Regions from separate parts of the Sutcliffiella cohnii genome, predicted to be linked through region 1. Evidence: a T-box and tRNA genes for the amino acid it is inferred to sense, from the RefSeq annotation. Region 1 holds a T-box; the other holds one or more tRNA genes.
What was found. The T-box of region 1 lies ahead of alaS (alanine--tRNA ligase). A T-box ahead of a tRNA ligase gene usually reads a tRNA of that ligase, here a tRNA-Ala.

Region 1 (15,287 bases):
CTACTTTTTGTGTGAAGTTTTCAATTTCCGGTCCAAAAAATTCTACTTCATCACCAGGTTTAAAGTAATTACGTTGTTGTAACGTAACCATTTTCGTTTCTTGATCATAATCAAGCACTAAACCGACAAAATCAAACGTCGTCTTTTTGCTATGATTACCAAACATTTGCTCTTTATACCCAGGAACTCCTTCAAAAAATGCTGTCGCAGTGTCACGATTCGCACATTTATCAAGCTCTTTTAGCCATTCTTGTTGAATGACAAAATTTTCTGGGTCGGCACAATATGCATCAATTACTTTTCGATAAACACTTACAACTGTGGCGATATAATGAATCGATTTCATTCTACCTTCAATTTTTAAACTATCAATGCCTAGTTCAATCATTTTCGGAATAGACTCGATAAGTTTTAAATCTTTCGGACTCATCGCAAAAGGTGCATCCTCTTCGGTATATAATGGATTTTCAGTACCGTTATCAATTGTATAAAGATCATAATCCCAACGACATGATTGACAGCAACCACCACGGTTAGAGTCACGAGCAGTCATATGATTACTTAGTACACAACGTCCTGAGTATGCAATACACATTGCACCGTGAATAAAAGTCTCAATTTCAATGTCTACTTTTTCTTTCATTTCACGAATTTCTTCTGCACTTGTTTCACGTGCTAGTACGACACGCTCTAATCCTTCTTCTTTCCAGAACTGAACCGCTTTCCAGTTTGAGAGGGATTGTTGTGTACTTAAATGAACTTCAATACTCGGTGCAACACGACGACATGTTTCAATAATTAGTGGGTCGGCTACAATAATTCCGTGTACTCCTGCTTTTTCAATACCACGTAAATAATCTTCTAAACCATCAATGTTTTCATTATGGGCAAAAATATTAGTTGTTACATATATTTTTGCACCATATTTACTAGCAAATTGAACACCTTCTGCCATTTCTTCAAATGTGAAGTTATCAGCATTTGAACGGAGGCCATATTCTTGTCCACCAATGAAAACTGCATCAGCACCGTAACGAACGGCGATTTTTAATTTTTCTAAATTACCAGCTGGTGCTAGTAACTCAGGTTTTTTCACAATTACACGTTTTCCGTCAACTATTTTTGATATTTTATCATTAATAATCGTTGTCATTTCTGTAACCCTCCCTTGTTTTTAGTAAACTGTTTCTTTAAAGAAGAATCCTGTATCTAACGGGCGGTGTGGCTGTTGCTTTTCTTCTATTTGTTGTAATAAATCTTCTTTTACATCTTCATATTGATCACGATCATCAACACATAAATCAATGGCTTGGCGATAGCTTCTCGTAACATCGACAATGTATTCACGTGTTTGTAAAATACCATCTATTTTAAAGCTGTCAACCCCAGCGTCAATCATTTCTTCCAACTCATCAATAATACACATATCATTAGGACTCATAATATGTGTTCCATTTTCATCTTCAAAGATTGGATATTTATTTCCACGCTCTTTATCATGAAGTATCATGTTTTTACCAAGCTTACGATTTTCTATTTCCATCGCTTTTCCTTGATATTCAAAGTAGTTTCCTAATAAGGAACGTTTAGATTGGAACATGCAAACCATTCCATGAACTTGTACTTCAATTTCAACTTCTGCATTTTCTTTCGTTTCTACGATACTCTCCATATTGATTTCACGAGCTAGCACCGCACGTTTCGCACCTTTACGACCCCAATAGTTACATGTGTAGTAGTTTGTACCAGTAGTTTCCGTACTCCAATGTAACGTTAAGTTTGGTGTAGATTCTTTTGCTGCCATTAATACAGCTGGGTCTCCGAACATAACTGCATCGGCGTTTACACTAGCTAAAAATGTTAAATATTCTCCGAGCTCGTCCACTTTTTCGTTATGGAAAAGAGCATTCATTGCAACATACACTTTTTTTCCGTTCGCATGTGCTAGTTCTATTGCTTCTTTTATTTCATCACGGTTAAATTCCCCGGCAAGACGTAGCCCATAACGCTCTTCTCCAATGATAAAAGCGTCTGCGCCTGCATCAATTAATTCTTTCATATGTGCAACATCTATTGGTGTTACTAATAATTCAGGTTTTTTCATTTCATTTCACCTCTTCTTTTACTAATAGCAATACCATCACCAACTGGTAAAATAGTCGTAATATAATCTGGATGATTCATTAACCACTGATTAAAATGGTCAATTTTTTTTACTAAACTTTTTTTTCTACGTGGCTGAAGGTTGCTATAATCTGTAGCAACTAAACCTTTATAGAGGACATTGTCTGTAATGATGACGCCGTCAGGTTTTAAAAGCTTTTCATACATTTTGAAAAATCGTTCATATTGTCCTTTTGCTGCATCAACAAAAAGAAAATCATAAGGTGCAGCGTTCGTTACATCAGAGTGCTCCTCTAATGCATCTCCTAATACTAAATGGATTCGGTCTTGCAAGGTTGCTTCCTTCACAAATTGAACGGCTAAATTATAACGTTCTTCATCCCTCTCCACAGTAACAATTGTTACATCTGGAATCGCTTCTGCCATTCTTATCGCTGAATATCCAATCGCCGTTCCTATTTCAAGGATTTTTTTTGGTTGGTGAAGCCTTAACAGTTGAAGTAATGTTTCCATTCCGACAATATCCATTATTGGTACCGTTTTTTCTTCTGCTAAATGTTCCATTTTCGTAATTAATTCATTCCGAGGAGCAATAAGGGATTGTAAGTACGAAACAACTTCTTGTTTTTGTATATCCACGTTCCGGCTCCTTTCCCAATTTTTATCATAGAAAAGAGAGTTCTACTCTTATAAGGAGAACTCTGTTGTTAGGCGATTTAACCATCTATAGTGGTACTAATAATGCCTCATTTTTTCTTGTAAAACTTATTGTTAACACTTTTTAAGATGTAAATTTATAGTAGACTAACGCATAATAAATAATAGTGTATTTCTGTCCATACGACAACTTGATATATTTTATCATAAAAAGAGAGGGAATGCGAATACAATTCACACCCCCTCCATTATCCATTATTCACCAGAACCTGTTATATGAGTTGCACGATCCCGATTATGTTCTTCTAATGTTCGGTTAAACAACACTTTTCCATCTGGTGTTGCTAAAAAGTAAAAATAATCTGTTTCTGCAGGGCGTAATGCTGCAATAATAGAAGTTTCACCTGCATTTGCAATTGGTCCGGGTGTTAAACCTGGGTATTTATACGTGTTGTAAGGTGATTCTACCTCTAAATGAACGAATAACGTTCGGTCTAAATGCTCCCCTAAAGCATAAGCGATAGTTGGGTCTGTTTGTAAAGGCATGCCTGTTTCAAGTCGATTATAAAAAACACTAGAAATATTTTCACGGTCGGTTTGAGCGGTTGCTTCTTCTTCAATTAAACTTGCCATCGTTAATACTTCATGAATAGTCATTTCTTTTTCTTCCATCTCTGCAGAATACTGTATGATGACTTCTTGCGTTTTTATCAACATTGTTTCGACAATTGTTTCTATTGACGGATTTTCCTCATAGAAAGGATATGTTGCAGGGAATAGGTATCCTTCTAACGGGTACATAACATCTTCTGTTAATATCTCCTCTGTTAATAACACAGGAAAGCGTGCCATCATCTTTTCAACAAACGCAGGATCATTTACTGTTTCTAAAAATTCTTCTTCGTTAACGTTTGCTCGATTCGAAAGAATAGTTGCAATTTCGGTTAATTGACGACCTTCTGGAATCGTTACTTGGAACACTACTTCTTGCATTATTTTCCCTTGTTTCAATTCTTCCATAATATCGTCTAATGTCATGGCAGGGCTTAGTGCATACTCACCAGCCTGAAAGCCTGATTCATTTTTGAATTTAACATAGTAGCGGAATATTTTCGCATTGTGAACTATTCCATTTTCTTCTAATATATTTCCAATTGCCGTTACGGAAGAACCTATCGGAATTTCGACAACTGTCGTTTCTTCTGCATTTTCATCTACTGGTTGTAAAGAATTTTTAACAAAACTATACCCACCAGCAACTATCGCAGTTAAACTTAGCATAAGTATTATAAAGACGATAAACACGATGCGACGAACTAATTTCGCTTCATGATGCTTTTCTAACAGTTTTTCTTTTATATCAGTTTCTTTCTCTTTTCTCTGTTCTGCCAAAAAAACCCCTCCTCTCGCTCAAATATATATTATACAACAAGTCTCTCTATTTTTTGACAAAAAACTTCGACAAATATATCATTATCTTTTTCTTTATTGCAGTGGAGTATGTTGAATAGAATTGGTAATTGATTGAAATTTTGAAGAGTGTGTGGCGAATAGGAGTATATTGGTTTCTGCTAATTGTAAAATGTGATAATTCATCTTGGACAGGTATTTTTAATTGTGGGTGGAAAATTACTGTTTAATTACGATAACTTCACTCTCTATTTGGATAATGTATCATAACAAAAAAAAGCACCATATTCGGTGCTTTTTCCGTTTATTCTCCGCCTTCGTCTTCTTCTAAAAACGTGTTTAACATTTCTTCAATCATGTCCCACTCTTCATCTGTTTCGATTGGGTCTAGGTTTCCACCTTCGTCCCCTTCTCCAGGAATGAAGCTTGATGCGTGGATTTCTATATCATCAGCATCATCTTCTTCTGCTCCAACAGGGTAATACAATACATATGATTTGCCGAATTCTTCCGATTCAAACGTAAATAAGATCTCACAAAGTTGTTCGTTTCCTTGTTCATCTACTACTGTAATTTGATTTTGACCATGTTCCATTTCATTCACCTCATATTGATGTTTTGCTGTCTAAATAACCTTGTAAGATCATGACAGCAGCTAACTTATCAATTACTTTCTTTCGTTTTTGTCTACTAACATCTGCGGAAATTAACATCTTTTCAGCGGCCATCGTTGTTAAACGCTCGTCCCATAGTACGACAGGGAGACCAGTTTTAGCAGTTAATTTATCTGCATATTGCTGGCTTGCCTCCCCACGAGGGCCAATTGTACCGTTCATATTTTTCGGTAAACCAACAACGACGAGTTCTACACCATATTGTGCAATAATTTGCTTTAGGCGTTTAAATCCTAAATTATTGGTTGCCTCATCAATCTTTATCGTTTCCAAACCTTGTGCAGTCCATCCTAATTCATCACTAATGGCAACTCCTACCGTTTTGGAACCAACATCTAATCCTAATATGCGCATGTATTACTCCTTACGATGATGTTCTAAATAGGACTTAACTAGTTCCTCAATTAATTCATCACGTTCTAATTTGCGAATTAATGATCTTGCATCTTTATGTCTTGGGATATATGCAGGGTCACCAGATAAAAGATATCCGACAATTTGGTTAATCGGATTATACCCTTTTTCTTGTAATGCTTCATAAACAGTGAATAATACTTCTTCCACATTTGTTTCCATTGAGTCATCCTGAAAATTAAATTTCATCGTTTTATCAAAGGAGCTCATGTCATGCACCTCACTTTAAGATTTCTTTTGAAATCTGGCTTGTCAATAGTTACCTCTATTGTACACCATTTACCATCAATGTTAAACGGATTTTACCCATTCTTCGACATATTGTAATGCTTCGTCCACTTTACTTGCATCTTTTCCGCCTGCTTGAGCCATATCTGGACGGCCACCACCGCCACCACCACAGCGAGTAGCAACTTCTTTCACTAGCTTTCCAGCGTGGTGTCCTTTTTCAATCAGGTCTTTCGTCACACCTGCCGTAATATTCACTTTGTCACCTTGAACGCTAGCTAAAACAATTACTGCAGAACCAATCTTGACTTTTAATTCATCAACCATGGAACGTAAGTTGTTCATATCAGTAGCAGGAACTTTTGCAGCGAGCATAGAAACCCCATTAACTTCTTTAACATTATTGAGCACATTTTGCGCTTCAATATTGCTTAGTTTCGTTGATAGAGATTCTTTTTCTCTTTGTAGTTCTTTAATTTCTAGCATTAAAGCGTCAATACGACTTGGAGCATCTTGCGGCTTCGTTTTTAACTTTGCAGACACGTCTTTTAATAATTGAACTTGGTCATTTAATAAACGGTATGCAGCTTCACCTGTTACAGCTTCCATTCTACGCGTTCCAGCACCAATTCCAGATTCAGATACGATTTTAAATAGTCCGATTACGGATGTGTTTGGAACATGACAACCACCACAGAGCTCTAAACTGTATTCTCCAACTTGTACAACACGTACAACATCGCCGTATTTTTCACCGAATAAAGCCATAGCTCCCATTTCTTTCGCTTCTTTAAGAGATTTATAATCAATGTTCACATCGATATTTGCCCAAATTTTCTCGTTTACGAGTGATTCAATCTTTTCTATTTCCTCTTGTGTTACTTGGCCGAAGTGTGAAAAGTCGAAACGTAAACGATCAGAAGTTACTAGTGAACCTGCTTGGTTAACGTGACCACCAAGCACATCTTTTAACGCTTGGTGTAAAAGGTGAGTTGCCGTATGGTTTTTAATGATTTGTTCACGGTTTCCACGGTCTACCTCTGTAGAAACAGTAACACCACTCTTGATAGTTCCATCTAAAACTACTACTGTGTGTAAGTTTTGACCATTAGGAGCTTTTTTAACGTCCTTCACTTTTGCTTTACCGGTGTCGCTAATGATCAGTCCTGTATCAGCAATCTGTCCTCCACTTTCAGCGTAGAACGGAGTCTCTTTAAGTATAAATTGTACTTCTTCGCCCTCAGTTGCTGCTTCCATTACTTCGCCATTTTTCACTATTACAGACAATACTGTCTCATTCGCTAACGTATCATAGCCAACAAAACTACTCTCTTCTTTAATCTCACCTAATGCTCCACCTTGCACTTGCATAGAATCAACATCTTGACGAGCTGCACGTGCACGTTCACGCTGAAGCTCCATTTCTTTTTCGAACCCTTCGTGATCAACAGTCATTCCATTTTCTTCAGCAAATTCCTCTGTTAGCTCAATTGGGAATCCGTAAGTGTCATAAAGACGGAATGCATCCACTCCGGAAATAACATCTTTTCCTTCTTCTTTTGCCTTTTGTAAAATAGTTGAAAGAATTGCAAGCCCATCATTTAATGTTTCATGAAAACGCTCTTCCTCCGTACGAATCACTCGTTGGATAAACTCTTGTTTTCCCTTTACTTCCGGATAGAAGCTTTCCATAATTTCTGCAACGACAGGTACAAGTTCAAACATGAAAGGACGATTAATATTTAATTTTTTTGCATATCTAACAGCTCTTCTTAAAAGTCGACGTAAAACGTATCCGCGTCCTTCATTGGAAGGTAACGCCCCATCACCAACGGCAAACGTTACTGTCCGTACGTGGTCAGCAACTACTTTAAAAGCAACATCTAATTCTGCTTCCTGACGATATTTTTGTCCAGAAATTTGCTCTGTTGCATTAATAATTGGGATAAATAAGTCTGTGTCAAAGTTTGTTGGTACGTCTTGAATAACAGATACCATACGCTCTAATCCCATACCTGTATCAATGTTTTTCTTTGGTAATGGTGTATATGTACCATCAGGGTTATGATTGAATTCAGAAAATACTAAGTTCCATACTTCTAAATATCTTTCATTTTCCCCACCTGGATAAAGCTCTGGATCATTAAGGTCATTTCCATATGCTTCGCCACGGTCATAAAAAATTTCTGTATTCGGTCCGCTTGGTCCTTCTCCGATATCCCAGAAGTTCCCTTCTAGTCGAATAATACGCTCAGCTGGAACACCGATTTTTTCGTGCCAATAACGATAAGCTTCATCGTCTTCTGGATGAATGGTAACAGATAATTTTTCTTGGTCAAACCCAATCCATTTATCACTCGTTAAGAACTCCCAAGCCCACTCAATTGCTTCCTCTTTGAAATAATCGCCGATGGAGAAGTTTCCTAGCATTTCGAAAAATGTATGATGACGTGCAGTTTTCCCGACGTTTTCAATATCGTTCGTACGAATGGACTTTTGTGCATTACAAATACGTGGGTTTTGTGGAATAACACGTCCGTCAAAATATTTTTTCAATGTTGCTACACCACTATTAATCCAAAGTAAGGACGGGTCTTCGTGAGGTACTAATGAAGCACTCGGTTCTACAGCATGTCCTTTTTCTTGGAAAAAGTCTAAATACATTTGTCTAACTTGAGCTGAAGTTAATTTTTTCATTTTCCTTAACCTCCTAGAAATATTAGCTTTACAGAATGGAACTCGCATAAAGCATTCGGCAAAATCTTTTTTACAAACAAAAAACTCCCGTCCCCAAAACAGGGACGAGAGTATCTCTCGCGGTACCACCCTGATTATGATAGAATCATTTTCTACCATCTCTCAGATGCATTAACGGCGCACGCCGGCAGGTTTTACGCTGCACTCCAGATTAGCGTTCGGTTACTCTTCATCTTAGAATTCTTTCAGCCTAGGAATTCTTCTCTTTTAAGATGGGCTGTAACGTACTCGATCTTTCATAGTGTTTCATCTTATGTAAGCTTTTGACTTGATTATATTTTAACGAACATCCCTTTGTCAATGTTCAGTCAACAACCCACCACTTAACGACCTTGCGGGCTGTTTGAAGTGGGGGCTTGCGTCTGTAAGAGTTTGACAGTGTTTCTGCCCTTGCAGAGAACAACTACGCTTATTCCTACCCAGTAGTGCGAACGAGCTATGCTCTCCTACCTTAGCGTGGCGGAACATAAGGACGGTTGACTTCGCCCCTACCGCAAGAGTTATACTCCTGTGGTAACTACACCAATATGTTCAATTCCTTTTCGGTGTAGATTCATTGCACCAATACGGTCATCATTTGATTGATATTGGCAATTTTTACATGAAAAAGTGTGTAACTTTTTATTGCGATTTGCTTTTTCAATGTGTCCACATTTAGGGCAAGTTTGAGAAGAATATTTGGGGTCTACTGCTATTACTGTTTGACCATTTAATTCCGCCTTGTATTTAAGCATTTGACGGAACTGATAGAATGCCCAAGATACAAAAACATAGCGGTTTTTCACACGCACTTTTTCTGTTGCAGAACGAACACCTGTTAAGTCTTCTAAAACAAACATCGTACCTCTAGGGTATAGATCAACGAGTGCCTTTGTAATTCGATGGTTTACATCCGTTACATAACGGTTTTCTCTTGAACCGATTTGTTTTAGTTTCTTACGAGCAGATGGTGTCTGTCGCATTTGTAACTGTTTGCGGGTAGCTTTAAATACACCACGCTTATGCTTAACAACATTTCCGTTGTAAAAAGTGGTTTTACCTTGACTATCATAAGTAGTCGCAAGAAAGTTAATACCTAAATCAACACCAACGATATTGTTTACATTTACATAATCTAGCTTTTGATACTCTTTAGTCATCGGAATATGTAAGAACCACTTCTTGTACTTATTAACTAATTTAGCAGTACCGAATTTCCAAGTGCCATTGAAGTATTTCTTCATAGCCTTTCGCTCATAATTTAGCTTTAAACGACCATCCAGTGTATTCACACTAAATTGATTTTGGGTTAGTGAGTAATCACGATTCCACACAAGGTCATATTCTGGAAGTTTAAATCCAATCAAAGACCATTCATGTCCATTCGATTTTGCTGTCTTGTAGCGGGCGATTACAGTTTTCATCACAGATTGAGCCATTTGGCTTTTTAGTCCAAATTGATTTCGTAAATCAAAATAATATAAGTCGTTAAGTTTTACTTGATTTAGATTTTTCGTTTCGAATATGTGTTTCGATAACCAGTTACAAGCCTTACGATAAGCATTAGTTGTTATTTTTAGACTATCAGCTTGACTATCAGAAACATAGATTTGTATTTTTGCAGTAATGGTAGACATTATTTTCACCACCTTTCACTAACTAAATTATACTAAAAACTTTAGTGGAAGGTACATAACGAAAAAAGAGAAAGGAGGGCAAGGCTGATGTTTCAGATACTTATTATGGTACAAAACCTTACGATTTACTGTACCATACCGTATCTGACGGCAATTCCACCCCACTTATCGTTGGACTACGCCCTTCACACGGCCCTTCACACGATTGAAGTGGGGGTATCCTTGCCAATTTAGATGAAATGCTTACTAATATGCATAATAGTTACCTTTAAAACAGCAAATATAGGGACGGCTACAATTAAGCCTATAATACCACCAATTTCTCCGCCTAGTAATAATGCGAAAATAATAATAACAGGATGTATGTGTAAGCTTTTTCCTACTATTAACGGCGATAAAATGTTTCCTTCTGTAAATTGTAATGCAAAAATTATTATTGCAACAATGATTACCATCTTTACTGATATCGTTGCCGCAATAATAACTGCAGGTAAGGCACCAATAAACGGTCCGAAATACGGGATGATATTTGTAACCCCTATAATAATACCTAGTACTAATGGATATTCCATTCCTGCTAGCCATAAGCTTATAGTTGCCAAAAGCCCAATTACTAAACAAACTAATAATTGACCACGTATATAATTTCCGAGTGATATATCAACATCTTTTAAAAAGGCAATGCCACCTTTTCTCCATTTCCTTGGAGTGAGATACCATGCGGTTCGCTTTACTAAGTCATAATCCTTTAATAAATAAAAAACTACAAAAGGTATCACTATTATTACGAATATAGAATTTAGTAATCCTTTTATGCCATTAATAATTTTCGCCGTATAATCAGCAATTATTGCCTCAAAATCGGTAACTAGAAGTTCAATCCGCTCGTGAATACCATCTGGCCATCGTGAAGTACTAGAATGTATCCTTTCTATCCATCCACGGTATGTATTTGCAACTTCAGGGAAATTATCGGCAAGTTCCTTAAGCTGAGAAATAATTAAAGGTGTGCCTTTATATATTGCGAGTCCTATTCCGCCAAAAAATAAAAAATAGATAATTAATATAGCGTATGGACGGGGTAACCCTGCGTCGTGGGTTCTTTCAACAAACGGATGTAGTAAATAAGCAATAAAAGCACTGATGATAAACGGAATAAAAACTGCAACTATAACTTTTAAGATTGGTTGCCATAGTGGGCTAAGTTTCATTAAAACAAATAGGATAATAAAAACGAGTAACGTGATAGCTAGTCGATATATCCATTTCCATTGTTTAGTCAAAGATAACTCCCCCCTGTTCTTATTGTTAATCGGATTGCTAAATTTATACAGAACGAGGGGAAAGAAGAATTAAAGGCTTAAAAATAGAAGGTTGGGACATAACTATTTTTTATCAAAGTAAAAAACGAACAAAAAAAGTAGAGCGGAAATAACCCGCTCCGGAAATATACTTCGCTAGTTTGGCGATTGTTCGTTTTTCATCATGATTATTTTAGTTTTGTCTCAGCCTATTCTACCTATAAATTCACAAAACTAGCTGAAACTGTTTCAATAATTTTGGTCAAATCGTCATCCGTTAAGTTTAGAGGTGGTGCTAGGGCAATTACGTTATTGTAACCTGCTACAGTGGCACCATTTTTTCCGATTAACACTCCCTTTTCTTTGCAGCGAGTTACAACTTTATTGACTCTTTCAACATCTAACGGCGTTTTTGTTTGTTTATCGGAAACTAGCTCAATACCAATGAGCAATCCTTTTCCTCTAATATCTCCAACAAAAGGATGATCGCTTAGACGTTGCTTTAGCTCCGATAATAGTTGTTTCCCTTTTTGTGCGGAACGTTCAACTAAATTTTCTCGTTCGAAAATCTCTAAATTTTTTAATGCAACGGCGCAAGAGGCTGGACTTCCACCAAACGTATTAACGTGACGAAAATAGTCATATTCCTCCGAACCTTTAAACGCTTCATAAATTTCCTTTTTAACAGCTGTAGCAGCAAGCGGCATATAACCACTCGTAATTCCTTTTGCCATTGTAATTATATCTGGCCTTACACCATAGTTCATATATCCGAACGGCTTCCCTGTTCGACCAAAGCCACAAATTACTTCATCTACAATTAATAGTGCACCGTGCTTTTCACACGTTCTTTTTACTTGTTGTAAATAATTTTCTGGAGGAGTTAAAATACCCCCACCCGTTATGATTGGTTCCATTATCATTGCTGCAATCGTTTCACTAAGCTCCCAAGTCATTGCATCGTCAATTGCTTGCACAGACTTTAAGAGCTCCCCATTTCCTTCCTCCACTCGATATGTATCTGGAGGTGGGACATGAAGAAAACCCGTTGCTAACGGTTCGTATTTATATTTCCTTTGCGCTTGGCCAGTGGCTGCCATCGCACCGAGAGTGTTTCCGTGATAGGAGCGATATCGTGATACAATTTTATATCGATTATTCTCTCCCTTTTGCAAATGATATTGTCTAGCGATTTTAAACGCCGTCTCATTTGCCTCAGAACCACTATTACTGAAGAAAAATACGTATTCATTCCCTAACCATTCATTTAATTTTTCTGCTAACTTAATCGCGGGGATGTGACTCTGCGTTAAAGGATAATAGGCTAACTCCTTTAATTGACTGTATGCTGCTTCTGCTAACTCTGTTCTGCCGTACCCCGCATTCACGCACCATAAGCCTGACATTGCATCTAAATATCTTTTTCCATCAATATCTGTTACCCATGCACCAGACGCTTCCTTCATTACCACTGTGCTATTTGGTTGGAATGGCTTCATAGAATGCCAAACATTTTTCGTGTCACTTGCAAGTAAATCTTCCCTTGTTTTTACCACCGTAATCTCCCTCCAACACATCTTATTCCAAATGTCTTATATTAATAGAAAACCGTTCATCTTGCGTAATAGCTTTTTATTTCTTGAAGCATTTTTAAAAATTGCTCTTCGTCATGAAAATCTTTCGTACTCCAATTGGATTCTACCCAGCTAATTAACTCTTCCGGAGAATTAAAGTATTCTCCACTAGTATCAGCTTTACGAACTGTAAAACGCCAATTATCCTCATCAATTGTCACTTCACAAGGGTACGCACTTTCTTTACAACGTAACTCGTATTCCATTCAGATAGCCCCTTTCCAAAGGTTGTTATGAAATCTTATTCGTGTAAAAATAAAACTATGTACGGTATGCTTACATTATTTTTATAGTGTTTAAGGAGTTGAAGGGAGATTACCACTTTTATTCTTCCCAAACAGAGGAACAAAACTACAGTCCGTAAAATAGGATAATCGTGCTTTTACCAAAAAAAGAAAAAGCCGTCCAATTAGGACGGCTTCTCATATATTAAGAAAACACACGTTTCATTTGCTTCCTCATTCTTTTCATATTACGAGTTGAAGTCATATCTCCAACAAATCCTTTAACTTGCTCATTTTTCCCAAGTTGAGTTGCAGCTGCACCTAACCCAATTAGTAACAATGAAGTCATAGCTCTGTTCATGCGACTCACTCCTTTTAATTTTACATACTGATACGGCGATCGTCCTCATGAAACAAATCATCCAGTGAACTTAGCGTACCATCTTCTTCCACTTGATGAGTATGCACAATTCCTTTTGAAACAGAAAGCTCAATAAAACAGCCCCAACAATAATATTGATTCACACCAATTTTGCCGACGTCTTTACTTTTACAATTAGGACAAACAAGTTCCACTTTATTAGACACCTCTCGTGTTTATGATGTTACGGTAACAACGACGGCATCTTTTCCAATTATGAGGTCTGAAGGATAATGAATTATTTTCTTACCTTCTGTTATATCTGCAAAAAAACCGTCCGTTACTTCATACCCTACGATTGTGCCCTGCTTTTCATCAAAATATACGTCATCTAATAAACCAAGCTTATCGCCTTCTTCAGAAAGGAACATTTTCCCTTTAACACCATGGAAATGGTCGAAAAAAACTTGGCCTCTTGCTTCTTTCTGTACCGACATGAGGTTGTTGCCACATATCATAACCCCTGTATCTCCAAATGAAGAAATGTGTTCGAACGGAAGAAATTTATTTCGCTTCCATAAACCTTTTCCACTTATTAGTAGTCCTTTAATTTGTCCAGGTTCTTCGATGCAAAAGTCAACGACTCGACCTACTGTTACAGCTGTTTCTGAATCAAACGCGTGCATCCCAATTGTTCTAGAAAATGTTCGCAAAAGGAACCACCTCTTTTCGAACATTTATATCTTTTGCAAGCCTGCTATCATAAATACTGCAAAACCATTTCCATGTAAAAGATTAACTTTAAGTAATAGTTTAGGATCTGACTTTTATCGGTATGTTAAAGGTTTAAAAATACTGACTTGTCCAAAGTCAGTTTTGAATTATTTTTATTTTTCCATGAAATCGTATGGAGATATACCTTCCATCCCAATTAATGCATCTTTTGCAAATGGCACTTCTTTTAATAGTTCATCATCTTCATCCTCTAATTGAGCATGTGTTGCATCACTCTTTAGTCTTTCCGTTAAGGAAGTTTGGCGAAGTTGATCGTCTGTTCGATTCACTCCAATTTGCAACGCTTCTTCTTCTCCACAAAGAATTAAAAATCGTTTACTACGTGTCACAGCAGTGTAAAGTAAATTACGACGAAGCATTCGGTAATAACTCTTTACAACAGGGAGGACGACAATAGGAAATTCGCTTCCTTGTGATTTATGAATAGAGCAACAATATGCATGAGTTATCTGTCCCAAGTCTTGTTTCGTATACGTTACTTCGTTTCCGTCAAAAGAAACGATCACCATATCTTGTTTTTCGGTGTTTTCTTTAGCATAAAAAATGGAAACAATCTCTCCCATATCGCCATTAAAAACATTACTATCTGGTTGATTAACTAGTTGTAATACTTTATCACCTGTCCGATAAACTACATTACCAAACGCTATTTCACGTCGTTGCTCTGACTTCGGATTAAACAATTCTTGAAGAGTCTCGTTTAATTTATCGATTCCAGCGTTACCTCGGTACATCGGTGCTAACACTTGAATATCACGTGCCGTATATCCTTTTTTCATCGCGTTGGCACACACTTTCTTGACAACATCTAATATATGTCCAGATTGACACTTTATAAAAGAACGGTCTACTTTAGGTGTCGAGATATCTCGTGGGATCATCCCGTTTTTCATATCATGTGCAAGGTCAATAATGGAAGATCCATCTTCTTGACGATATATGTCAGTTAACGCAACAGTTGGAATTGCCTTTGAAGCTAACAAATCTTTTAAAACTTGTCCGGGACCAACTGAAGGTAACTGATCTTCGTCACCAACTAAGATAACTTGAATATCGTTCGGTAAAGATTTAAAAAGCTGATGAGCAAGCCAA
Region 2 (15,287 bases), 380 kb from region 1:
GTTTCAATATTAAAAGTGGTTGTTATTTTATTTTCATTGTCAGGAATAGTAACATAACTTATTGATAACTGAAATTCATCATTATTATGTATAAAATCTTCTAATTTTTTTGTCCTAATAACATACCCATCTGAATCATTGGTCTCTACTTCTACTATCGATTGTTGGAATGCCCACTTATTAAAATTTGTTAAATGAAAATTAACCGATTTTAATTTAATTTCTTCATCACTAGTAAATACTTTACCTTCTAGGATATAACTGCAATGTACTTTAAAAATATATTTGGATTTATAATCATGCGCGTATGAGATGGATGTTCCTCCCCTAATACTACAATCATATAATGTAAATTCTTTGCCTTTATGTGTTTTTCCATAAACAACATCTGTATAATGTGGCAATGAAATATTTACGTCACTATAAAGCTCAAGGTAAAATTGATTAGATTCATAACTTAGATGTAATATTCCTTTTAGTTCGAAATCAGATTTACCAATTTTCCACATTCCGAATTCTAATTCGTTTTTTTGCTTTTCCATATGAACAACTCCAATTTTAATGATCATTTTTTTTCCAAATTTCTTCAATCCTCATTTCTAATTCACTTGCAATGGTATATGCCACATCAAAACTCGGTAAACTCTTTTCATTAACAATCGAATACAAAGTGGTTCTACTGATACCGACTTTTTTAGCAAAGGTTTCTAATTTGAAATTAGGATCCTTTAGCTTCATTTCTGCAAATAGTACTCGTAATCTACATTCATAACCTTTAACAGGCATGTGAACACCTCCACCTATTATTTCTATTCTCTACACAAAACGTATTTCCTCTAACATAAAAGTTAAAGATTATATAAAAACGTTTAGAAAGATGAACATAAATAAATTGAGATGAACATATCATTTATCAGAGACGTTCACAGGATGTCAATTTAAGACTTGGAGGGGATTTTATGACTAAAGAGTTGGCTATTCAATTATTAGTTCGTAAAGACGTCTATTTGACGTCAGAAGGAAAGTTAATGTTGGAAGTTATCGCGAAAGGAGGGATGTCTCATGGTGTACAGACCGACAGTAAGGTATCATGAATATTTTCGTAAGTATGTAGATGATTTATTTTCATTGACGTCTTTGGATCGCTCTCAAATTATTCGAGCTGCACTTTTTACTGCTGCCTATTCTAATGATTTTAAAAATCTGATGAAACAATACTTAAAAAATGAAGAAGCAGTTATACCATTTCCAAGTTGGAAAAGGACTGAAAAGAAGTACTGGTTAGAAATGAATCCGGAGACGTATGGAGAAATTTCTACTGCGGATGTAGAAAAGGTACTGGAACAAGAAAAGGCTGTTGCAAGGATTCAAAAAACAGCAGAAGGAGGGAGGGACGTCCCTACTCCAGCCGTTGATACTAAAGGAACCTCTAAAAAGATTGAAGTGAAAAATAAGGGCGGTATCGTCCTCTCTCTTGGATAATTTACTGTTACATTGTTACACGGTTGACATTGTCAATTGACAACATATTTTGAAAAGGAGAGGGTAACGTGATAGAAGGGAAAGGGCTAGGTAATAAAAAAATAAACAGAGTAAACATCTCGCTAACAAACAAGTATAATGGCAAATTAAACAAACTTGCGACGTCTTGCGGCTTAAAACCAACTACCTTAGCTTGTTTATTAGTGGAGCGGTTTCTCGATAACCCAGCACTTGTGGAGGAACTGCAAAATGAATATGGAGTACATTTAGCATATAGAGTTATTCCTGTTAAGCACTTTAATAGTAAGGACGTCTCGTACATTTTAAATGGGGAAAGGGATGTTTTTTAATGCACTGGGTGAGTTTTATTACTGGTGTGGTTGTTACCTTATTTGGGTACTCCCTGTTTACAGCTGACAAAAATGAAGATGAAGAAGACGAACTATTAGATGAAGACGTCCTAGTTCATGATTTCCAATCAAGGTACGTAACGCTATCATGTCAGTCTTGTAGGAAGTTAAAACGACATAGAGAAATCGAGCCTAATTTATTTGAATGTACGAAATGCAGACGTCAAACTGACGTAAGGGTATCATAATTTATTTGGACGAAAGGAAAACGACTGTCCACCTTTTTATCCCCCCAACCTCCCCCAAATAAATCGTAAAGCATGGGTAATTTTACAAAGAACACAAAAACGAAAAAACCCTAGAAACGTTGATATAACGTGGTTTCTAGGGTTTTTGTTTTGGTTCTTTACAAAGCGATTCTCTTAACGTACGTAGTAGTTATTAGTGACTTTCACTAAGTACCTTTAAAATATTTTTCGTTTAAATACTGACCAAATCCCGGAAGTTCAATGCTCCACATTAGTTTTTCAAATGCATTCTTATTCACTTATAATTACCCTAGAAATAGAGCTTATTATATTTCTTTTGCAATTTCTTTTCTATTAGGTGCAAGTGGAGGCTGCTCTAACCATTTATTTTGCACCATAATATTAAACCACTTTTTAGTAAGCATAAGATTTTGTAGAATGGTGCTTTCATAAGTGGCTACAAGGTCTGTTCGCATTGCGGATGCTAAACCCGCCCCGTGATATGCTTGTGCAGCTTGGAATAAGAAACCAGTATGATACAACATTAGCTTATCAGAAAAAGGGGAGTCTGTTGAAGTTGTAACCTCAGTCTCCCACGACTTAGGAACTGGTAAATTATCCGTTTGCAAAATTTTTGAAAAACTTTTTATTTGTTGGTCAGCCACTTTTTCAGAATGCCCTAAAAATTTTCTTACTTCTTTTGTTTGTGCGACTTGACTGAATGCGATTGAAAGGGTTTTTGCCATAATACTTTTTTTAAGGTTAAAAGAAATGCTTATGATTTCTGTCGCTGCTAACATCCTCCCCTTTCCGAAAAATCCATCTATGAAATCTTGGCTGGAAACATATTCAGGGTTATTAGCTGAATAAAATAAAGGGTCTCTCTGGAAACTTCCTTTTTCAAGCAATAAATCAATGGTTTGATGATACATCCTTTTTCCATCATTATCACAGGAGTCGTAAAAATACCGTAAGTCCTCTCTTACAGAGACGCCCAATGAAGTTGAGTGTCCTAGCAAACCATGTAACGTCATGATATGTAAATAATTTAGGCAAAATATATCCGTGAATAACCTCTGTTTACCTTTAAAGAGGTCGGATTCAGTAAATCCGATTGGAACTGGAAAACCCTCATTTTTTATAAAAGTAACGATTTGTTGTTTTTGCTTTTCGAATGTCTTGATAGCATCCTCAAAAACAGCTTTAATTTGCTCATCCTCAATAATAGAGACCATGTATCTATTTACAATATCAACTGCAGTCCCATTTACATACTCTCCCCACAAACTTCCTATTTCGGAAGATGTGAGTTTTAATTTATTCTCATCCACATTATCACCTCAATACGCTTTTTAGTAAATTGGGTAAGGAATATGCATCTAATCTTTATTTTTCCTTCTATTTGAATCGTAAATATATTTCATCATCTGCATGGTTTTCAATCCTAGAATTGTTATGATTATGGTATAAGTTGTCAAAATAATCGCAGTTTACCCTAAATATGTAATGCTTCCTGAGTTTTTTGCTATTTTCAAAATAATCACTTCCTAAAACTTAATATATGTAAGTTAATGTACCCATTATCCTAAAATAAATGTATTGTTTCCCTATGAGACGAATCAATAAAAAAGGCAAGCACATTTCTATGCTCACCTTTTTCACAACAACAATGTGAATTAGACGACACTTGCGGAATGCTCAGTGCTTAAATCAAAGATGGCATTCTTAACAAAGATGTTAATCTGGAAGTAGTACTACTAATTAAGAATGCTACTCTAATACCCATAATAATTATGATTGAGAACAAGCTAAAGAGAAAATTCAAAGTATATCCCTCCACATTGAAGTTTAGTGTCAAATGATAACACTAATGTTAGTGTTAATTTGTGAAATAAATTTATTCAGTGGAATACCTAATATAAAATAATATTAGATGAATAAAAATAAAAAAGAGAAACAGCTTATTGAAACTAAGGGTGTTTTAGTTTAATTAGAATGCTAGATCTAATATCAGGGGGGGGCTGGTTAATGTTTAAGAGTGATTACGAGGAACCCTTTATTGGAATAGGAATTGAAGCCTATTGATGTGGAAACAGCTTTAAATATTCCAAACACAAAAGATACTAGACAGGCTATATGTATTTTGATTTTTGGAGGAGAAAGTAAACCTGCTTTTATGGTCGAAATGCTAAAACCCTCCTATATAAGATATAAACCATACAATAACTCATTTTTAACGCAAGGGCACTCTAGACTTTACGGAAGACATTGGGAAGAAGTTGAAAAATTACTTAAGGGAGCAAAAAAACTAAAAAAATAGTCATTCGTCAACAATTCGTCAACAAATGTAGATTTTACTAAGAATGCAAAGGAGTAAAAAAAGAAAAAACCTTGATATATCAAGGTTTTAGGTATGGAGCATAGCGGGATCGAACCGCTGACCTTTTGGCTGCCAGCCAAACGCTCTCCCAGCTGAGCTAATGCCCCGAAATTAAGTATAAACTTATTTTAGTTATTACTTAAAAATCTGTCAATTACTAAAAACAAAAAATCTACAGTACAATACTGCAGATTATCCCATATTCTCGACTTCGACTTGGTATACATCTTGAAGAGACTTCATTGCATAAAAAACATCGGTTGTGTACATTTTTCTATTTGTCATAACGATACAGCTTATCACAATGTCGTTTGATTCTTCCTTTACTTTTACCCTCTTAACGCCAAAACCTTTTCTTTTAATTTCTTTTATTAGGTCTGTTAAATTGGCATCGCGCTCTGTATATAGCTTTACTTTTATTTCTATTTCCTTCAATCTTTTAGGTCCGATCCAACTAATAATGTCGGGTAAAATTTTTACTCCTAAAATAATAAAAAGTACCCCTAATGTTGCCTCTGCATAAAATCCAACTCCGATCGTAATACCAATTCCAGCAGATGCAAGTACAATAGAAGCAGTTGTTAATCCGGAAATGACATCATTATTCCTTCTTAAAATAACTCCAGCCCCTAAAAAACCGATTCCACTAATTATGTAAGAAGGGATACGTCCTGGATCCATTGGACGAGAATATTCTTTTGAAAATAAAAACGCTGACTCATAGGATACAATCGTTAATAGACAGGCTATTACTGATACAATTAAACAAGTTTTTAACCCTAGAGGTTTTCCTTTCAACTCTCTTTCTAAACCGATTATGAAACCAGCAAGAGCAGCTAATGATAATTTTAATAGTACGTTATTTTGGATGGCTTGTTGAAAAAGTTCGAGCATCTTCTCACCCTCTCTCTACTCTTCTTTAATGTTGAAAAAAATAATGTTAGAAAATTATAACAAATTAATGTAAAATGATAAAGGTATTTATACTACATTACCTATAAGGAGATAGACATCATGAGTAAATGGTTTAATCCATATGTAGCCTTAGCGATTGGAGTTGTTTCCGTATCACTTTCTGCTATTTTCGTAAAATTTGCTGAAGCTCCAGCGGGTATAATTGCCTTTTATCGTTTATTATTCTCTGTTCTAATTTTATTACCAGTATTCTTATATAAATATGTAGGAGAATTAAAAGGTATTACGAAAAAAGATTGGTTCTTCTCTACCGTTGCAGGGGTTTTCCTTGCGTTTCATTTTATTCTATGGTTTGAGTCATTAAATTACACGAGTGTTGCTAGTTCAACCGTATTAGTTACTCTTCAACCCTTGTTTGCATTTGTCGGGACATATGTTTTCTTTAAAGAAAAAATTACAATTAAAGCGGTATTCTGTGGTGCAATAGCCATATTCGGTAGTTTTATTATTAGTTGGGGAGATTTCCGAATAAGTGGTATGGCACTGTATGGAGATATTTTGGCTCTTATTGCTTGTGCTTTAGTAACAGCCTACCTATTGTTTGGACAGGAAGTTCGCAAAAGATTATCCCTAATCACCTATACTTTTATTGTATACGGAATAAGCACTATTACCCTTTTCATATATGTTGTTGCAATGAACTATCCATTAACAGGATATGCAAATAGTGATTGGTTATGGTTTTTCCTATTAGCAGTTGTATCGACTCTATTAGGTCATTCCCTATTTAATTGGTCAATAAAATGGATAAGTACGAACGTTATCTCAATGAGTATATTGTTTGAACCCGTTGGGGCAAGTGTACTCGCTTTCTACCTTTTAAATGAATCTATTACGTTAACTCAGTTTATTGGAGGAAGTATTGTAATTTTAAGTATTGCAGTATACTTAAGAGATAATCGGAAAATAAAACAACGGACCAAACATTTAAAAGTAGGATAAAACAGAAGGACTCTTATGAAAGAGTTCTTTTTTATTGTAAAAATTTAATAGGATAATTTCTATATACTACGTCTTACTAATGTTGCATTAAAACTAAAGTGGATAAATAAAAAACGATGGGCAAATAATAATTTTTGTGTAAACCTATTAGAAAGGATATGAGGGTAATGAAGTTAAAAGCTTTTCTCTTTCTGACGGTATTATGTTTATTAGTAGCCTGTGGTAACGATGAAGAAAAGAAGAAGAAGGAAAAAGAAGAAGCTACACCTAAAACAGAAGAAACACAACGTCAAACTGGTAATTATACTACGTTAGAGGAACTAGAAAACATGGACATCAGTTCAGAGAATTTTAATTGGGATGATATTTACATATCAAGAGAAACTTTTAATGAAATATTAAAAGGTTTAACTGAACCAGATGCTGAAGAAGAGGTACTAATTGATCGGGCTGAATATATTGAACCAAATACAATTGAAATTGTAATTAATAATAAAGAGGGAGAATCATTAGAGAATACATTTCAAGCAGTTTTTTTAGATACGTTTATCCGACAGTTTTACAAGCATTCAGAACTATATAAGGAAGAAGAACCTCGAATTCGAATAGTGGATCTTGATGAGGTTGTAGTAGCTGAAAATACAGAACCTATTAACTTCGATGAAGAAGAAAATGCAAACACTGAAGAGGGTAACTAACAAAAAAAGGCTGTCCTTATGTACGGACAGCCTCAATATATATTTACACTAGCTTATTTGCGAAAATAGCAAAAATCATTGCTAAAGTAAAGCTAAAAATAACTCCTTCTCCTCTTACTTTCCCCTTTTTTTCAAATAATTTTATTCCCTCAAAATATGCGTATAAGAATAATCCAACAGAAGACATTAAGGCTACAATCATTGCTACATTTTTTACTAGATCCATTTTGGAACCTCCTATTAAATTTGTTATGCATAGTAGAGCATATGATAGAGGAATAAAAATAATTCTAGTAATTATTAAAAAAATATAGATTAAAGTTAAACGTTCTATTAACATAGGGATATTAAAACTAGTCCTTTGTAGTTCTACTAAATATAAAATACTAATCCGTACTAATGACAATATACTAATTTAATCGTTTCAGTGTACTTTGAAAAAAATATTAAAAAAGGTATTGCAAAATAATTTTCAACATGATATATTATTACTTGTCGCCGCGAGATGGCGCGAAAATAAAAGAAAAAAATAACTACTTGACGAATTGAAGACAAGTTGTTATTATAAGAAAGTCGCTTCTGAAGCGAAAATGTTCTTTGAAAACTAAACAAAACAATAGCGTGCAAGTCGGTTTTTTAAAATCGACAAAACAATAAATTGACGATAAGTCAGCAAACATTTTGAGCAATCAAATACTCTACGGAGAGTTTGATCCTGGCTCAGGACGAACGCTGGCGGCGTGCCTAATACATGCAAGTCGAGCGAACTTCTTTAGAGCTTGCTTTAAAGAAGTTAGCGGCGGACGGGTGAGTAACACGTGGGCAACCTGCCTGTAAGACTGGGATAACTTCGGGAAACCGGAGCTAATACCGGATAATATATAGTACCTCCTGGTACTATATTGAAAGATGGTTTCGGCTATCACTTACAGATGGGCCCGCGGCGCATTAGCTAGTTGGTGAGGTAACGGCTCACCAAGGCAACGATGCGTAGCCGACCTGAGAGGGTGATCGGCCACACTGGGACTGAGACACGGCCCAGACTCCTACGGGAGGCAGCAGTAGGGAATCTTCCACAATGGACGAAAGTCTGATGGAGCAACGCCGCGTGAGCGATGAAGGCCTTCGGGTCGTAAAGCTCTGTTGTTAGGGAAGAACAAGTGCGAGAGTAACTGCTCGCACCTTGACGGTACCTAACCAGAAAGCCACGGCTAACTACGTGCCAGCAGCCGCGGTAATACGTAGGTGGCAAGCGTTGTCCGGAATTATTGGGCGTAAAGCGCGCGCAGGCGGTTTCTTAAGTCTGATGTGAAAGCCCACGGCTCAACCGTGGAGGGTCATTGGAAACTGGGAGACTTGAGTGCAGAAGAGGAGAGTGGAATTCCACGTGTAGCGGTGAAATGCGTAGAGATGTGGAGGAACACCAGTGGCGAAGGCGACTCTCTGGTCTGTAACTGACGCTGAGGCGCGAAAGCGTGGGGAGCAAACAGGATTAGATACCCTGGTAGTCCACGCCGTAAACGATGAGTGCTAAGTGTTAGAGGGTTTCCGCCCTTTAGTGCTGCAGCTAACGCATTAAGCACTCCGCCTGGGGAGTACGGTCGCAAGACTGAAACTCAAAGGAATTGACGGGGGCCCGCACAAGCGGTGGAGCATGTGGTTTAATTCGAAGCAACGCGAAGAACCTTACCAGGTCTTGACATCCTCTGCCACCTCTAGAGATAGAGCGTTCCCCTTCGGGGGACAGAGTGACAGGTGGTGCATGGTTGTCGTCAGCTCGTGTCGTGAGATGTTGGGTTAAGTCCCGCAACGAGCGCAACCCTTGTTCTTAGTTGCCAGCATTTAGTTGGGCACTCTAAGGAGACTGCCGGTGACAAACCGGAGGAAGGTGGGGATGACGTCAAATCATCATGCCCCTTATGACCTGGGCTACACACGTGCTACAATGGACGGTACAAAGGGCAGCAAAACCGCGAGGTCGAGCCAATCCCATAAAACCGTTCTCAGTTCGGATTGTAGGCTGCAACTCGCCTACATGAAGCCGGAATCGCTAGTAATCGCGGATCAGCATGCCGCGGTGAATACGTTCCCGGGCCTTGTACACACCGCCCGTCACACCACGAGAGTTTGTAACACCCGAAGTCGGTGGGGTAACCTTTTGGAGCCAGCCGCCTAAGGTGGGACAGATGATTGGGGTGAAGTCGTAACAAGGTAGCCGTATCGGAAGGTGCGGCTGGATCACCTCCTTTCTAAGGAAAATCACGCTCATTGTTTTGTTTAGTTTTGAGAGATCATTCTCTCGTTCTATATTGGAAGAACTAAAGCGAGGAACCGTGCTAAAAGGTATTGTTGCTTATTTCTAACCTTTATTTGTTCTTTGAAAACTAGATAATATAAGTAATCAAGATACATTCACAAGTATCGTTCATCTTAGTAATTTTCTAATGATAACAATTCGCTGTTATCAACGAAACCTAATTTTGGGTTGAATACTAAGACAAATTAGAAGCGAGCAGGTTGAGGAAGCGACTGAGCGAGCGCCGGAGTGTACAAAAGCGTACATGAGGACGTGAGCGAAGGAAGCTGACTAGAGAAGCCGAAGCTTATCATTTGTCGACGGTTAAGTTATTAAGGGCGCACGGTGGATGCCTTGGCACTAGGAGCCGATGAAGGACGGGACTAACACCGATATGCTTTGGGGAGCTGTAAGTAAGCTTTGATCCAGAGATTTCCGAATGGGGAAACCCACTACTCGTAATGGAGTAGTATCCTTACCTGAATACATAGGGTATGGAAGGCAGACCCGGGGAACTGAAACATCTAAGTACCCGGAGGAAGAGAAAGCAAACGCGATTTCCTGAGTAGCGGCGAGCGAAACGGAATTAGCCCAAACCAAGAGGCTTGCCTCTTGGGGTTGTAGGACACTCTATACGGAGTTACAAAAGAACGGGGTAAACGAAGCGACCTGGAAAGGTCTGTCATAGAAGGTAAAAACCCTGTAGTTGAAACCTCGTTCTCTCTTGAGTGGATCCTGAGTACGGCGGGACACGAGAAATCCCGTCGGAAGCTGGGAGGACCATCTCCCAAGGCTAAATACTCCCTAGTGACCGATAGTGAACCAGTACCGTGAGGGAAAGGTGAAAAGCACCCCGGAAGGGGAGTGAAAAGATCCTGAAACCGTGTGCCTACAAGTAGTTAGAGCCCGTTAATGGGTGATAGCGTGCCTTTTGTAGAATGAACCGGCGAGTTACGATTACGTGCAAGGTTAAGTTGATGAGACGGAGCCGTAGCGAAAGCGAGTCTGAATAGGGCGTCATAGTACGTGGTCGTAGACCCGAAACCAGGTGATCTACCCATGTCCAGGGTGAAGTTCAGGTAACACTGAATGGAGGCCCGAACCCACGCACGTTGAAAAGTGCGGGGATGAGGTGTGGGTAGCGGAGAAATTCCAATCGAACCTGGAGATAGCTGGTTCTCTCCGAAATAGCTTTAGGGCTAGCCTTGAGTAAAGAGTCTTGGAGGTAGAGCACTGATTGGACTAGGGGTCCTCATCGGATTACCGAATTCAGTCAAACTCCGAATGCCAAAGACTTGTTTCTCAGGAGTCAGACTGCGAGTGATAAGATCCGTAGTCAAGAGGGAAACAGCCCAGACCGCCAGCTAAGGTCCCAAAGTATACGTTAAGTGGAAAAGGATGTGGAGTTGCTTAGACAACCAGGATGTTGGCTTAGAAGCAGCCACCATTTAAAGAGTGCGTAATAGCTCACTGGTCGAGTGACTCTGCGCCGAAAATGTACCGGGGCTAAACGTATCACCGAAGCTGCGGACTGTTCTTACGAACAGTGGTAGGAGAGCGTTCTAAGGGCGTTGAAGCTAGACCGTAAGGACTGGTGGAGCGCTTAGAAGTGAGAATGCCGGTATGAGTAGCGAAAGAAGGGTGAGAATCCCTTCCACCGAATGCCTAAGGTTTCCTGAGGAAGGCTCGTCCGCTCAGGGTTAGTCGGGACCTAAGCCGAGGCCGAAAGGCGTAGGCGATGGATAACAGGTTGATATTCCTGTACCACCTCATTCCGTTTGAGCGATGGAGGGACGCAGGAGGATAGGGTAAGCGCACTGTTGGATATGTGCGTCCAAGCAGTTAGGCTGGATAAGTAGGCAAATCCGCTTATCCTAAAGGCTGAGCTGTGATGGCGAGGGAAATATAGTACCGAAGTTCCTGATTCCACACTGCCAAGAAAAGCTTCTAGCGAGGAATATGGTGCCCGTACCGCAAACCGACACAGGTAGGCGAGGAGAGAATCCTAAGGTGAGCGAGAGAACTCTGGTTAAGGAACTCGGCAAAATGACCCCGTAACTTCGGGAGAAGGGGTGCTCTGTTAGGGTGTTAAAGCCCGAGAGAGCCGCAGTGAATAGGCCCAGGCGACTGTTTAGCAAAAACACAGGTCTCTGCGAAGCCGTAAGGCGAAGTATAGGGGCTGACGCCTGCCCGGTGCTGGAAGGTTAAGGGGAAAGGTTAGCGCTTTGGCGCGAAGCTTTGAACCGAAGCCCCAGTAAACGGCGGCCGTAACTATAACGGTCCTAAGGTAGCGAAATTCCTTGTCGGGTAAGTTCCGACCCGCACGAAAGGCGTAACGATCTGGGCACTGTCTCAACCAGAGACTCGGTGAAATTATAGTACCTGTGAAGATGCAGGTTACCCGCGACAGGACGGAAAGACCCCGTGGAGCTTTACTGTAGCCTGATATTGAATTTTGGTACAGCTTGTACAGGATAGGTAGGAGCCTGAGAAGCCGGAGCGCTAGCTTCGGTGGAGGCGTCGGTGGGATACTACCCTGGCTGTATTGAAATTCTAACCCGCGAGCCTTATCGGCTCGGGAGACAGTGTCAGGTGGGCAGTTTGACTGGGGCGGTCGCCTCCTAAAGAGTAACGGAGGCGCCCAAAGGTTCCCTCAGAATGGTTGAAAATCATTCGTAGAGTGTAAAGGCACAAGGGAGCTTGACTGCGAGACCTACAAGTCGAGCAGGGACGAAAGTCGGGCTTAGTGATCCGGTGGTTCCGCATGGAAGGGCCATCGCTCAACGGATAAAAGCTACCCCGGGGATAACAGGCTTATCTCCCCCAAGAGTCCACATCGACGGGGAGGTTTGGCACCTCGATGTCGGCTCATCGCATCCTGGGGCTGTAGTCGGTCCCAAGGGTTGGGCTGTTCGCCCATTAAAGCGGTACGCGAGCTGGGTTCAGAACGTCGTGAGACAGTTCGGTCCCTATCCGTCGTGGGCGTAGGAAATTTGAGAAGAGCTGTCCTTAGTACGAGAGGACCGGGATGGACGCACCGCTGGTGTACCAGTTGTCTTGCCAAAGGCATAGCTGGGTAGCTACGTGCGGACGGGATAAGTGCTGAAAGCATCTAAGCATGAAGCCCCCCTCAAGATGAGATTTCCTTTAGCATTATGCTAGTAAGATCCCTGAAAGATGATCAGGTTGATAGGTTCGAGGTGGAAGCGTGGCGACACGTGTAGCTGACGAATACTAATCGATCGAGGACTTAACCAATGTATATGAACGATACGAACTATCTTGATGAAAATATTATCTAGTTTTGAAAGAATAAAAAAACACTTGATTTTTTATGAAAAGTGAATATAATTATTCTTGTCACTTAATAATAGTCTGGTAATGATGGCGAAGAGGTCACACCCGTTCCCATACCGAACACGGAAGTTAAGCTCTTCAGCGCCGATGGTAGTTGGGGGCTGTCCCCCTGCGAGAGTAGGACGTTGCCAGGCTGTTATAACGGAGGATTAGCTCAGCTGGGAGAGCACCTGCCTTACAAGCAGGGGGTCGGCGGTTCGATCCCGTCATCCTCCACCATTATTATTTAACTAAACTAAATATGCCGGTGTAGCTCAGTTGGTAGAGCACGATCGAATACGCTTCGAAGGAATCACTTCAGCGCACAAATCGAGCTGCTACTTGAATAATCTTTCTGAGATTTGGGTGACGGCTATTAAAAAGAAGTAATAGTTTTAAATGCAAATTATATATGCCGGTGTAGCTCAGTTGGTAGAGCAACTGACTTGTAATCAGTAGGTCGTGGGTTCGACTCCTATCGCCGGCACCATTTATTAAGTGCCATTAGCTCAGTCGGTAGAGCACGTCGGAATTTGCTACGAAGCATAAGCTTCAGCGTACATGCCGAGCTGCTACTTGAATTAACATCCTGAGGCATGGACGTCTAAAGGAAACACTTCTTCGAATAGTATCATGCTTACAGTTGTATTAGACTTTAGGCAGAATAATAATTAAGTGCCATTAGCTCAGTCGGTAGAGCATCTGACTTTTAATCAGAGGGTCGAAGGTTCGAGTCCTTCATGGCACACCATCTACGCGGGTGTGGCGGAATTGGCAGACGCGCTAGACTTAGGATCTAGTGTCTTTGACGTGGGGGTTCGAGTCCCTTCACCCGCATAAGTAAATATTAGCGGAAGTAGTTCAGTGGTAGAACACCACCTTGCCAAGGTGGGGGTCGCGGGTTCGAATCCCGTCTTCCGCTCCACGAAAGTTGCCGGGGTGGCGGAACTGGCAGACGCACAGGACTTAAAATCCTGCGGTAGGTGACTACCGTACCGGTTCGATTCCGGTCCTCGGCACCATTTTTAAAAATAAGAATAGCGCCCGTAGCTCAATTGGATAGAGCGTTTGACTACGGATCAAAAGGTTAGGGGTTCGAGTCCTCTCGGGCGCGCCATTCACGGGAAGTAGCTCAGCTTGGTAGAGCACTTGGTTTGGGACCAAGGGGTCGCAGGTTCAAATCCTGTCTTCCCGACCAGATAACATTTTAATTGATTTAACTCATGGGGCCTTAGCTCAGCTGGGAGAGCGCCTGCCTTGCACGCAGGAGGTCAGCGGTTCGATCCCGCTAGGCTCCACTTATCTTTAATAAAATACTTTGGCGGTGTAGCTCAGCTGGCTAGAGCGTACGGTTCATACCCGTGAGGTCGTGGGTTCGACTCCCTCCGCCGCTACCAAAGGACCTTTAGCTCAGTTGGTTAGAGCAGACGGCTCATAACCGTCCGGTCGTAGGTTCGAGTCCTACAAGGTCCACCATGTATCATTCATAATTCGGAGGAATACCCAAGTCCGGCTGAAGGGATCGGTCTTGAAAACCGACAGGGGTGTTAAAGCCCGCGGGGGTTCGAATCCCTCTTCCTCCGCCATATTATATTTATCATTCAAGAAATTATATCGTTCGAATGATGAAAAATGGCTACTTTAGAAAAAGAATATGTAGTAATTTTTATCGTCGCGGGGTGGAGCAGTCCGGTAGCTCGTCGGGCTCATAACCCGAAGGTCGCAGGTTCAAATCCTGTCCCCGCAACCAGGTCCCGTGGTGTAGCGGTTAACATGCCTGCCTGTCACGCAGGAGATCGCGGGTTCGATTCCCGTCGGGACCGCCATTATAAAAATTAATATTTAGGCTCGGTAGCTCAATCGGTAGAGCAACGAGCAAAGCATCATCGAAATTACTACGAGTTGTACTCGTCGAGAGGCTTCTTGAATAATCTTCCTGAGACGAGGACAATGGATACGAAAGACAAAGTTTAGGCCCGAAAATATTAAATGGCTCGGTAGCTCAGTCGGTAGAGCAATGGACTGAAAATCCATGTGTCGGCGGTTCGATTCCGTCCCGAGCCACCATTTTAATTATTATTATAAATCTTAAATGCCGGTGTAGCTCAGTTGGTAGAGCAACTGACTTGTAATCAGTAGGTCGTGGGTTCGACTCCTATCGCCGGCACCATCAATATTATTAGTACATTACCATGGCGGTTGTGGCGAAGTGGTTAACGCACCAGATTGTGGCTCTGGCACTCGTGGGTTCGATTCCCATCAATCGCCCTTTATGCGGGTGTAGTTTAATGGTAAAACCTCAGCCTTCCAAGCTGATGTCGTGGGTTCGATTCCCATCACCCGCTCCATTTAGGGGCCTATAGCTCAGCTGGTTAGAGCGCACGCCTGATAAGCGTGAGGTCGATGGTTCGAGTCCATTTAGGCCCACCATATTTTATTCCACCATAGCTCAGCGGTAGAGCAACGAGCAAAGCTTCATAGAATAACTGCGAGTTGTACTCGTCGAGCAGCATCTTGAATTAGCTTTCTGAGACGAGGACATTCGGCTATATGAAATCTAGTTCGTAAAAGAAAATAATA

Region 2: it has a tRNA-Ala gene. The T-box ahead of alaS (alanine--tRNA ligase) is inferred to sense a tRNA for this amino acid. The anticodon was not compared.

What each region holds. Positions count from the first base shown of each region.
Region 1 is NZ_CP018866.1:3,173,477-3,188,763, forward strand. Features, by position in the region: gene BC6307_RS15970 (peptidase U32 family protein) at 1-1,153, opposite strand, end outside; gene BC6307_RS15975 (peptidase U32 family protein) at 1,175-2,104, opposite strand; gene BC6307_RS15980 (O-methyltransferase) at 2,101-2,757, opposite strand; gene mltG (endolytic transglycosylase MltG) at 3,037-4,173, opposite strand; gene BC6307_RS15990 (DUF1292 domain-containing protein) at 4,496-4,786, opposite strand; gene ruvX (Holliday junction resolvase RuvX) at 4,797-5,219, opposite strand; gene BC6307_RS16000 (IreB family regulatory phosphoprotein) at 5,223-5,489, opposite strand; gene alaS (alanine--tRNA ligase) at 5,571-8,204, opposite strand; T-box leader at 8,302-8,513, opposite strand; gene BC6307_RS16010 (RNA-guided endonuclease InsQ/TnpB family protein) at 8,765-9,880, opposite strand; gene BC6307_RS16015 (AI-2E family transporter) at 10,111-11,163, opposite strand; gene BC6307_RS16020 (aspartate aminotransferase family protein) at 11,400-12,758, opposite strand; gene BC6307_RS16025 (hypothetical protein) at 12,794-13,021, opposite strand; gene BC6307_RS16030 (YrzQ family protein) at 13,245-13,400, opposite strand; gene BC6307_RS16035 (hypothetical protein) at 13,421-13,615, opposite strand; gene BC6307_RS16040 (PRC-barrel domain-containing protein) at 13,637-14,113, opposite strand; gene recD2 (SF1B family DNA helicase RecD2) at 14,288-15,287, opposite strand, start outside.
Region 2 is NZ_CP018866.1:3,548,822-3,564,108, reverse strand. Features, by position in the region: gene BC6307_RS17880 (ApeA N-terminal domain 1-containing protein) at 1-542, opposite strand, end outside; gene BC6307_RS17875 (helix-turn-helix transcriptional regulator) at 559-786, opposite strand; gene BC6307_RS25575 (hypothetical protein) at 960-1,094, shown strand; gene BC6307_RS17870 (hypothetical protein) at 1,063-1,482, shown strand; gene BC6307_RS17865 (hypothetical protein) at 1,551-1,832, shown strand; gene BC6307_RS17860 (hypothetical protein) at 1,832-2,080, shown strand; gene BC6307_RS17855 (DUF3231 family protein) at 2,407-3,411, opposite strand; gene BC6307_RS17850 (hypothetical protein) at 4,152-4,400, shown strand; tRNA gene BC6307_RS17845 (tRNA-Ala) at 4,495-4,567, opposite strand; gene BC6307_RS17840 (MgtC/SapB family protein) at 4,653-5,354, opposite strand; gene BC6307_RS17835 (DMT family transporter) at 5,475-6,377, shown strand; gene BC6307_RS17830 (hypothetical protein) at 6,545-7,075, shown strand; gene BC6307_RS17825 (hypothetical protein) at 7,119-7,301, opposite strand; rRNA gene BC6307_RS17820 (16S ribosomal RNA) at 7,773-9,324, shown strand; rRNA gene BC6307_RS17815 (23S ribosomal RNA) at 9,694-12,629, shown strand; rRNA gene rrf (5S ribosomal RNA) at 12,746-12,862, shown strand; tRNA gene BC6307_RS17805 (tRNA-Val) at 12,872-12,947, shown strand; tRNA gene BC6307_RS17800 (tRNA-Thr) at 13,122-13,197, shown strand; tRNA gene BC6307_RS17795 (tRNA-Lys) at 13,383-13,458, shown strand; tRNA gene BC6307_RS17790 (tRNA-Leu) at 13,464-13,544, shown strand; tRNA gene BC6307_RS17785 (tRNA-Gly) at 13,558-13,632, shown strand; tRNA gene BC6307_RS17780 (tRNA-Leu) at 13,641-13,729, shown strand; tRNA gene BC6307_RS17775 (tRNA-Arg) at 13,748-13,824, shown strand; tRNA gene BC6307_RS17770 (tRNA-Pro) at 13,829-13,905, shown strand; tRNA gene BC6307_RS17765 (tRNA-Ala) at 13,933-14,005, shown strand; tRNA gene BC6307_RS17760 (tRNA-Met) at 14,028-14,104, shown strand; tRNA gene BC6307_RS17755 (tRNA-Ile) at 14,107-14,183, shown strand; tRNA gene BC6307_RS17750 (tRNA-Ser) at 14,201-14,293, shown strand; tRNA gene BC6307_RS17745 (tRNA-Met) at 14,381-14,457, shown strand; tRNA gene BC6307_RS17740 (tRNA-Asp) at 14,458-14,533, shown strand; tRNA gene BC6307_RS17735 (tRNA-Phe) at 14,699-14,774, shown strand; tRNA gene BC6307_RS17730 (tRNA-Thr) at 14,802-14,877, shown strand; tRNA gene BC6307_RS17725 (tRNA-His) at 14,903-14,975, shown strand; tRNA gene BC6307_RS17720 (tRNA-Gly) at 14,982-15,055, shown strand; tRNA gene BC6307_RS17715 (tRNA-Ile) at 15,061-15,137, shown strand.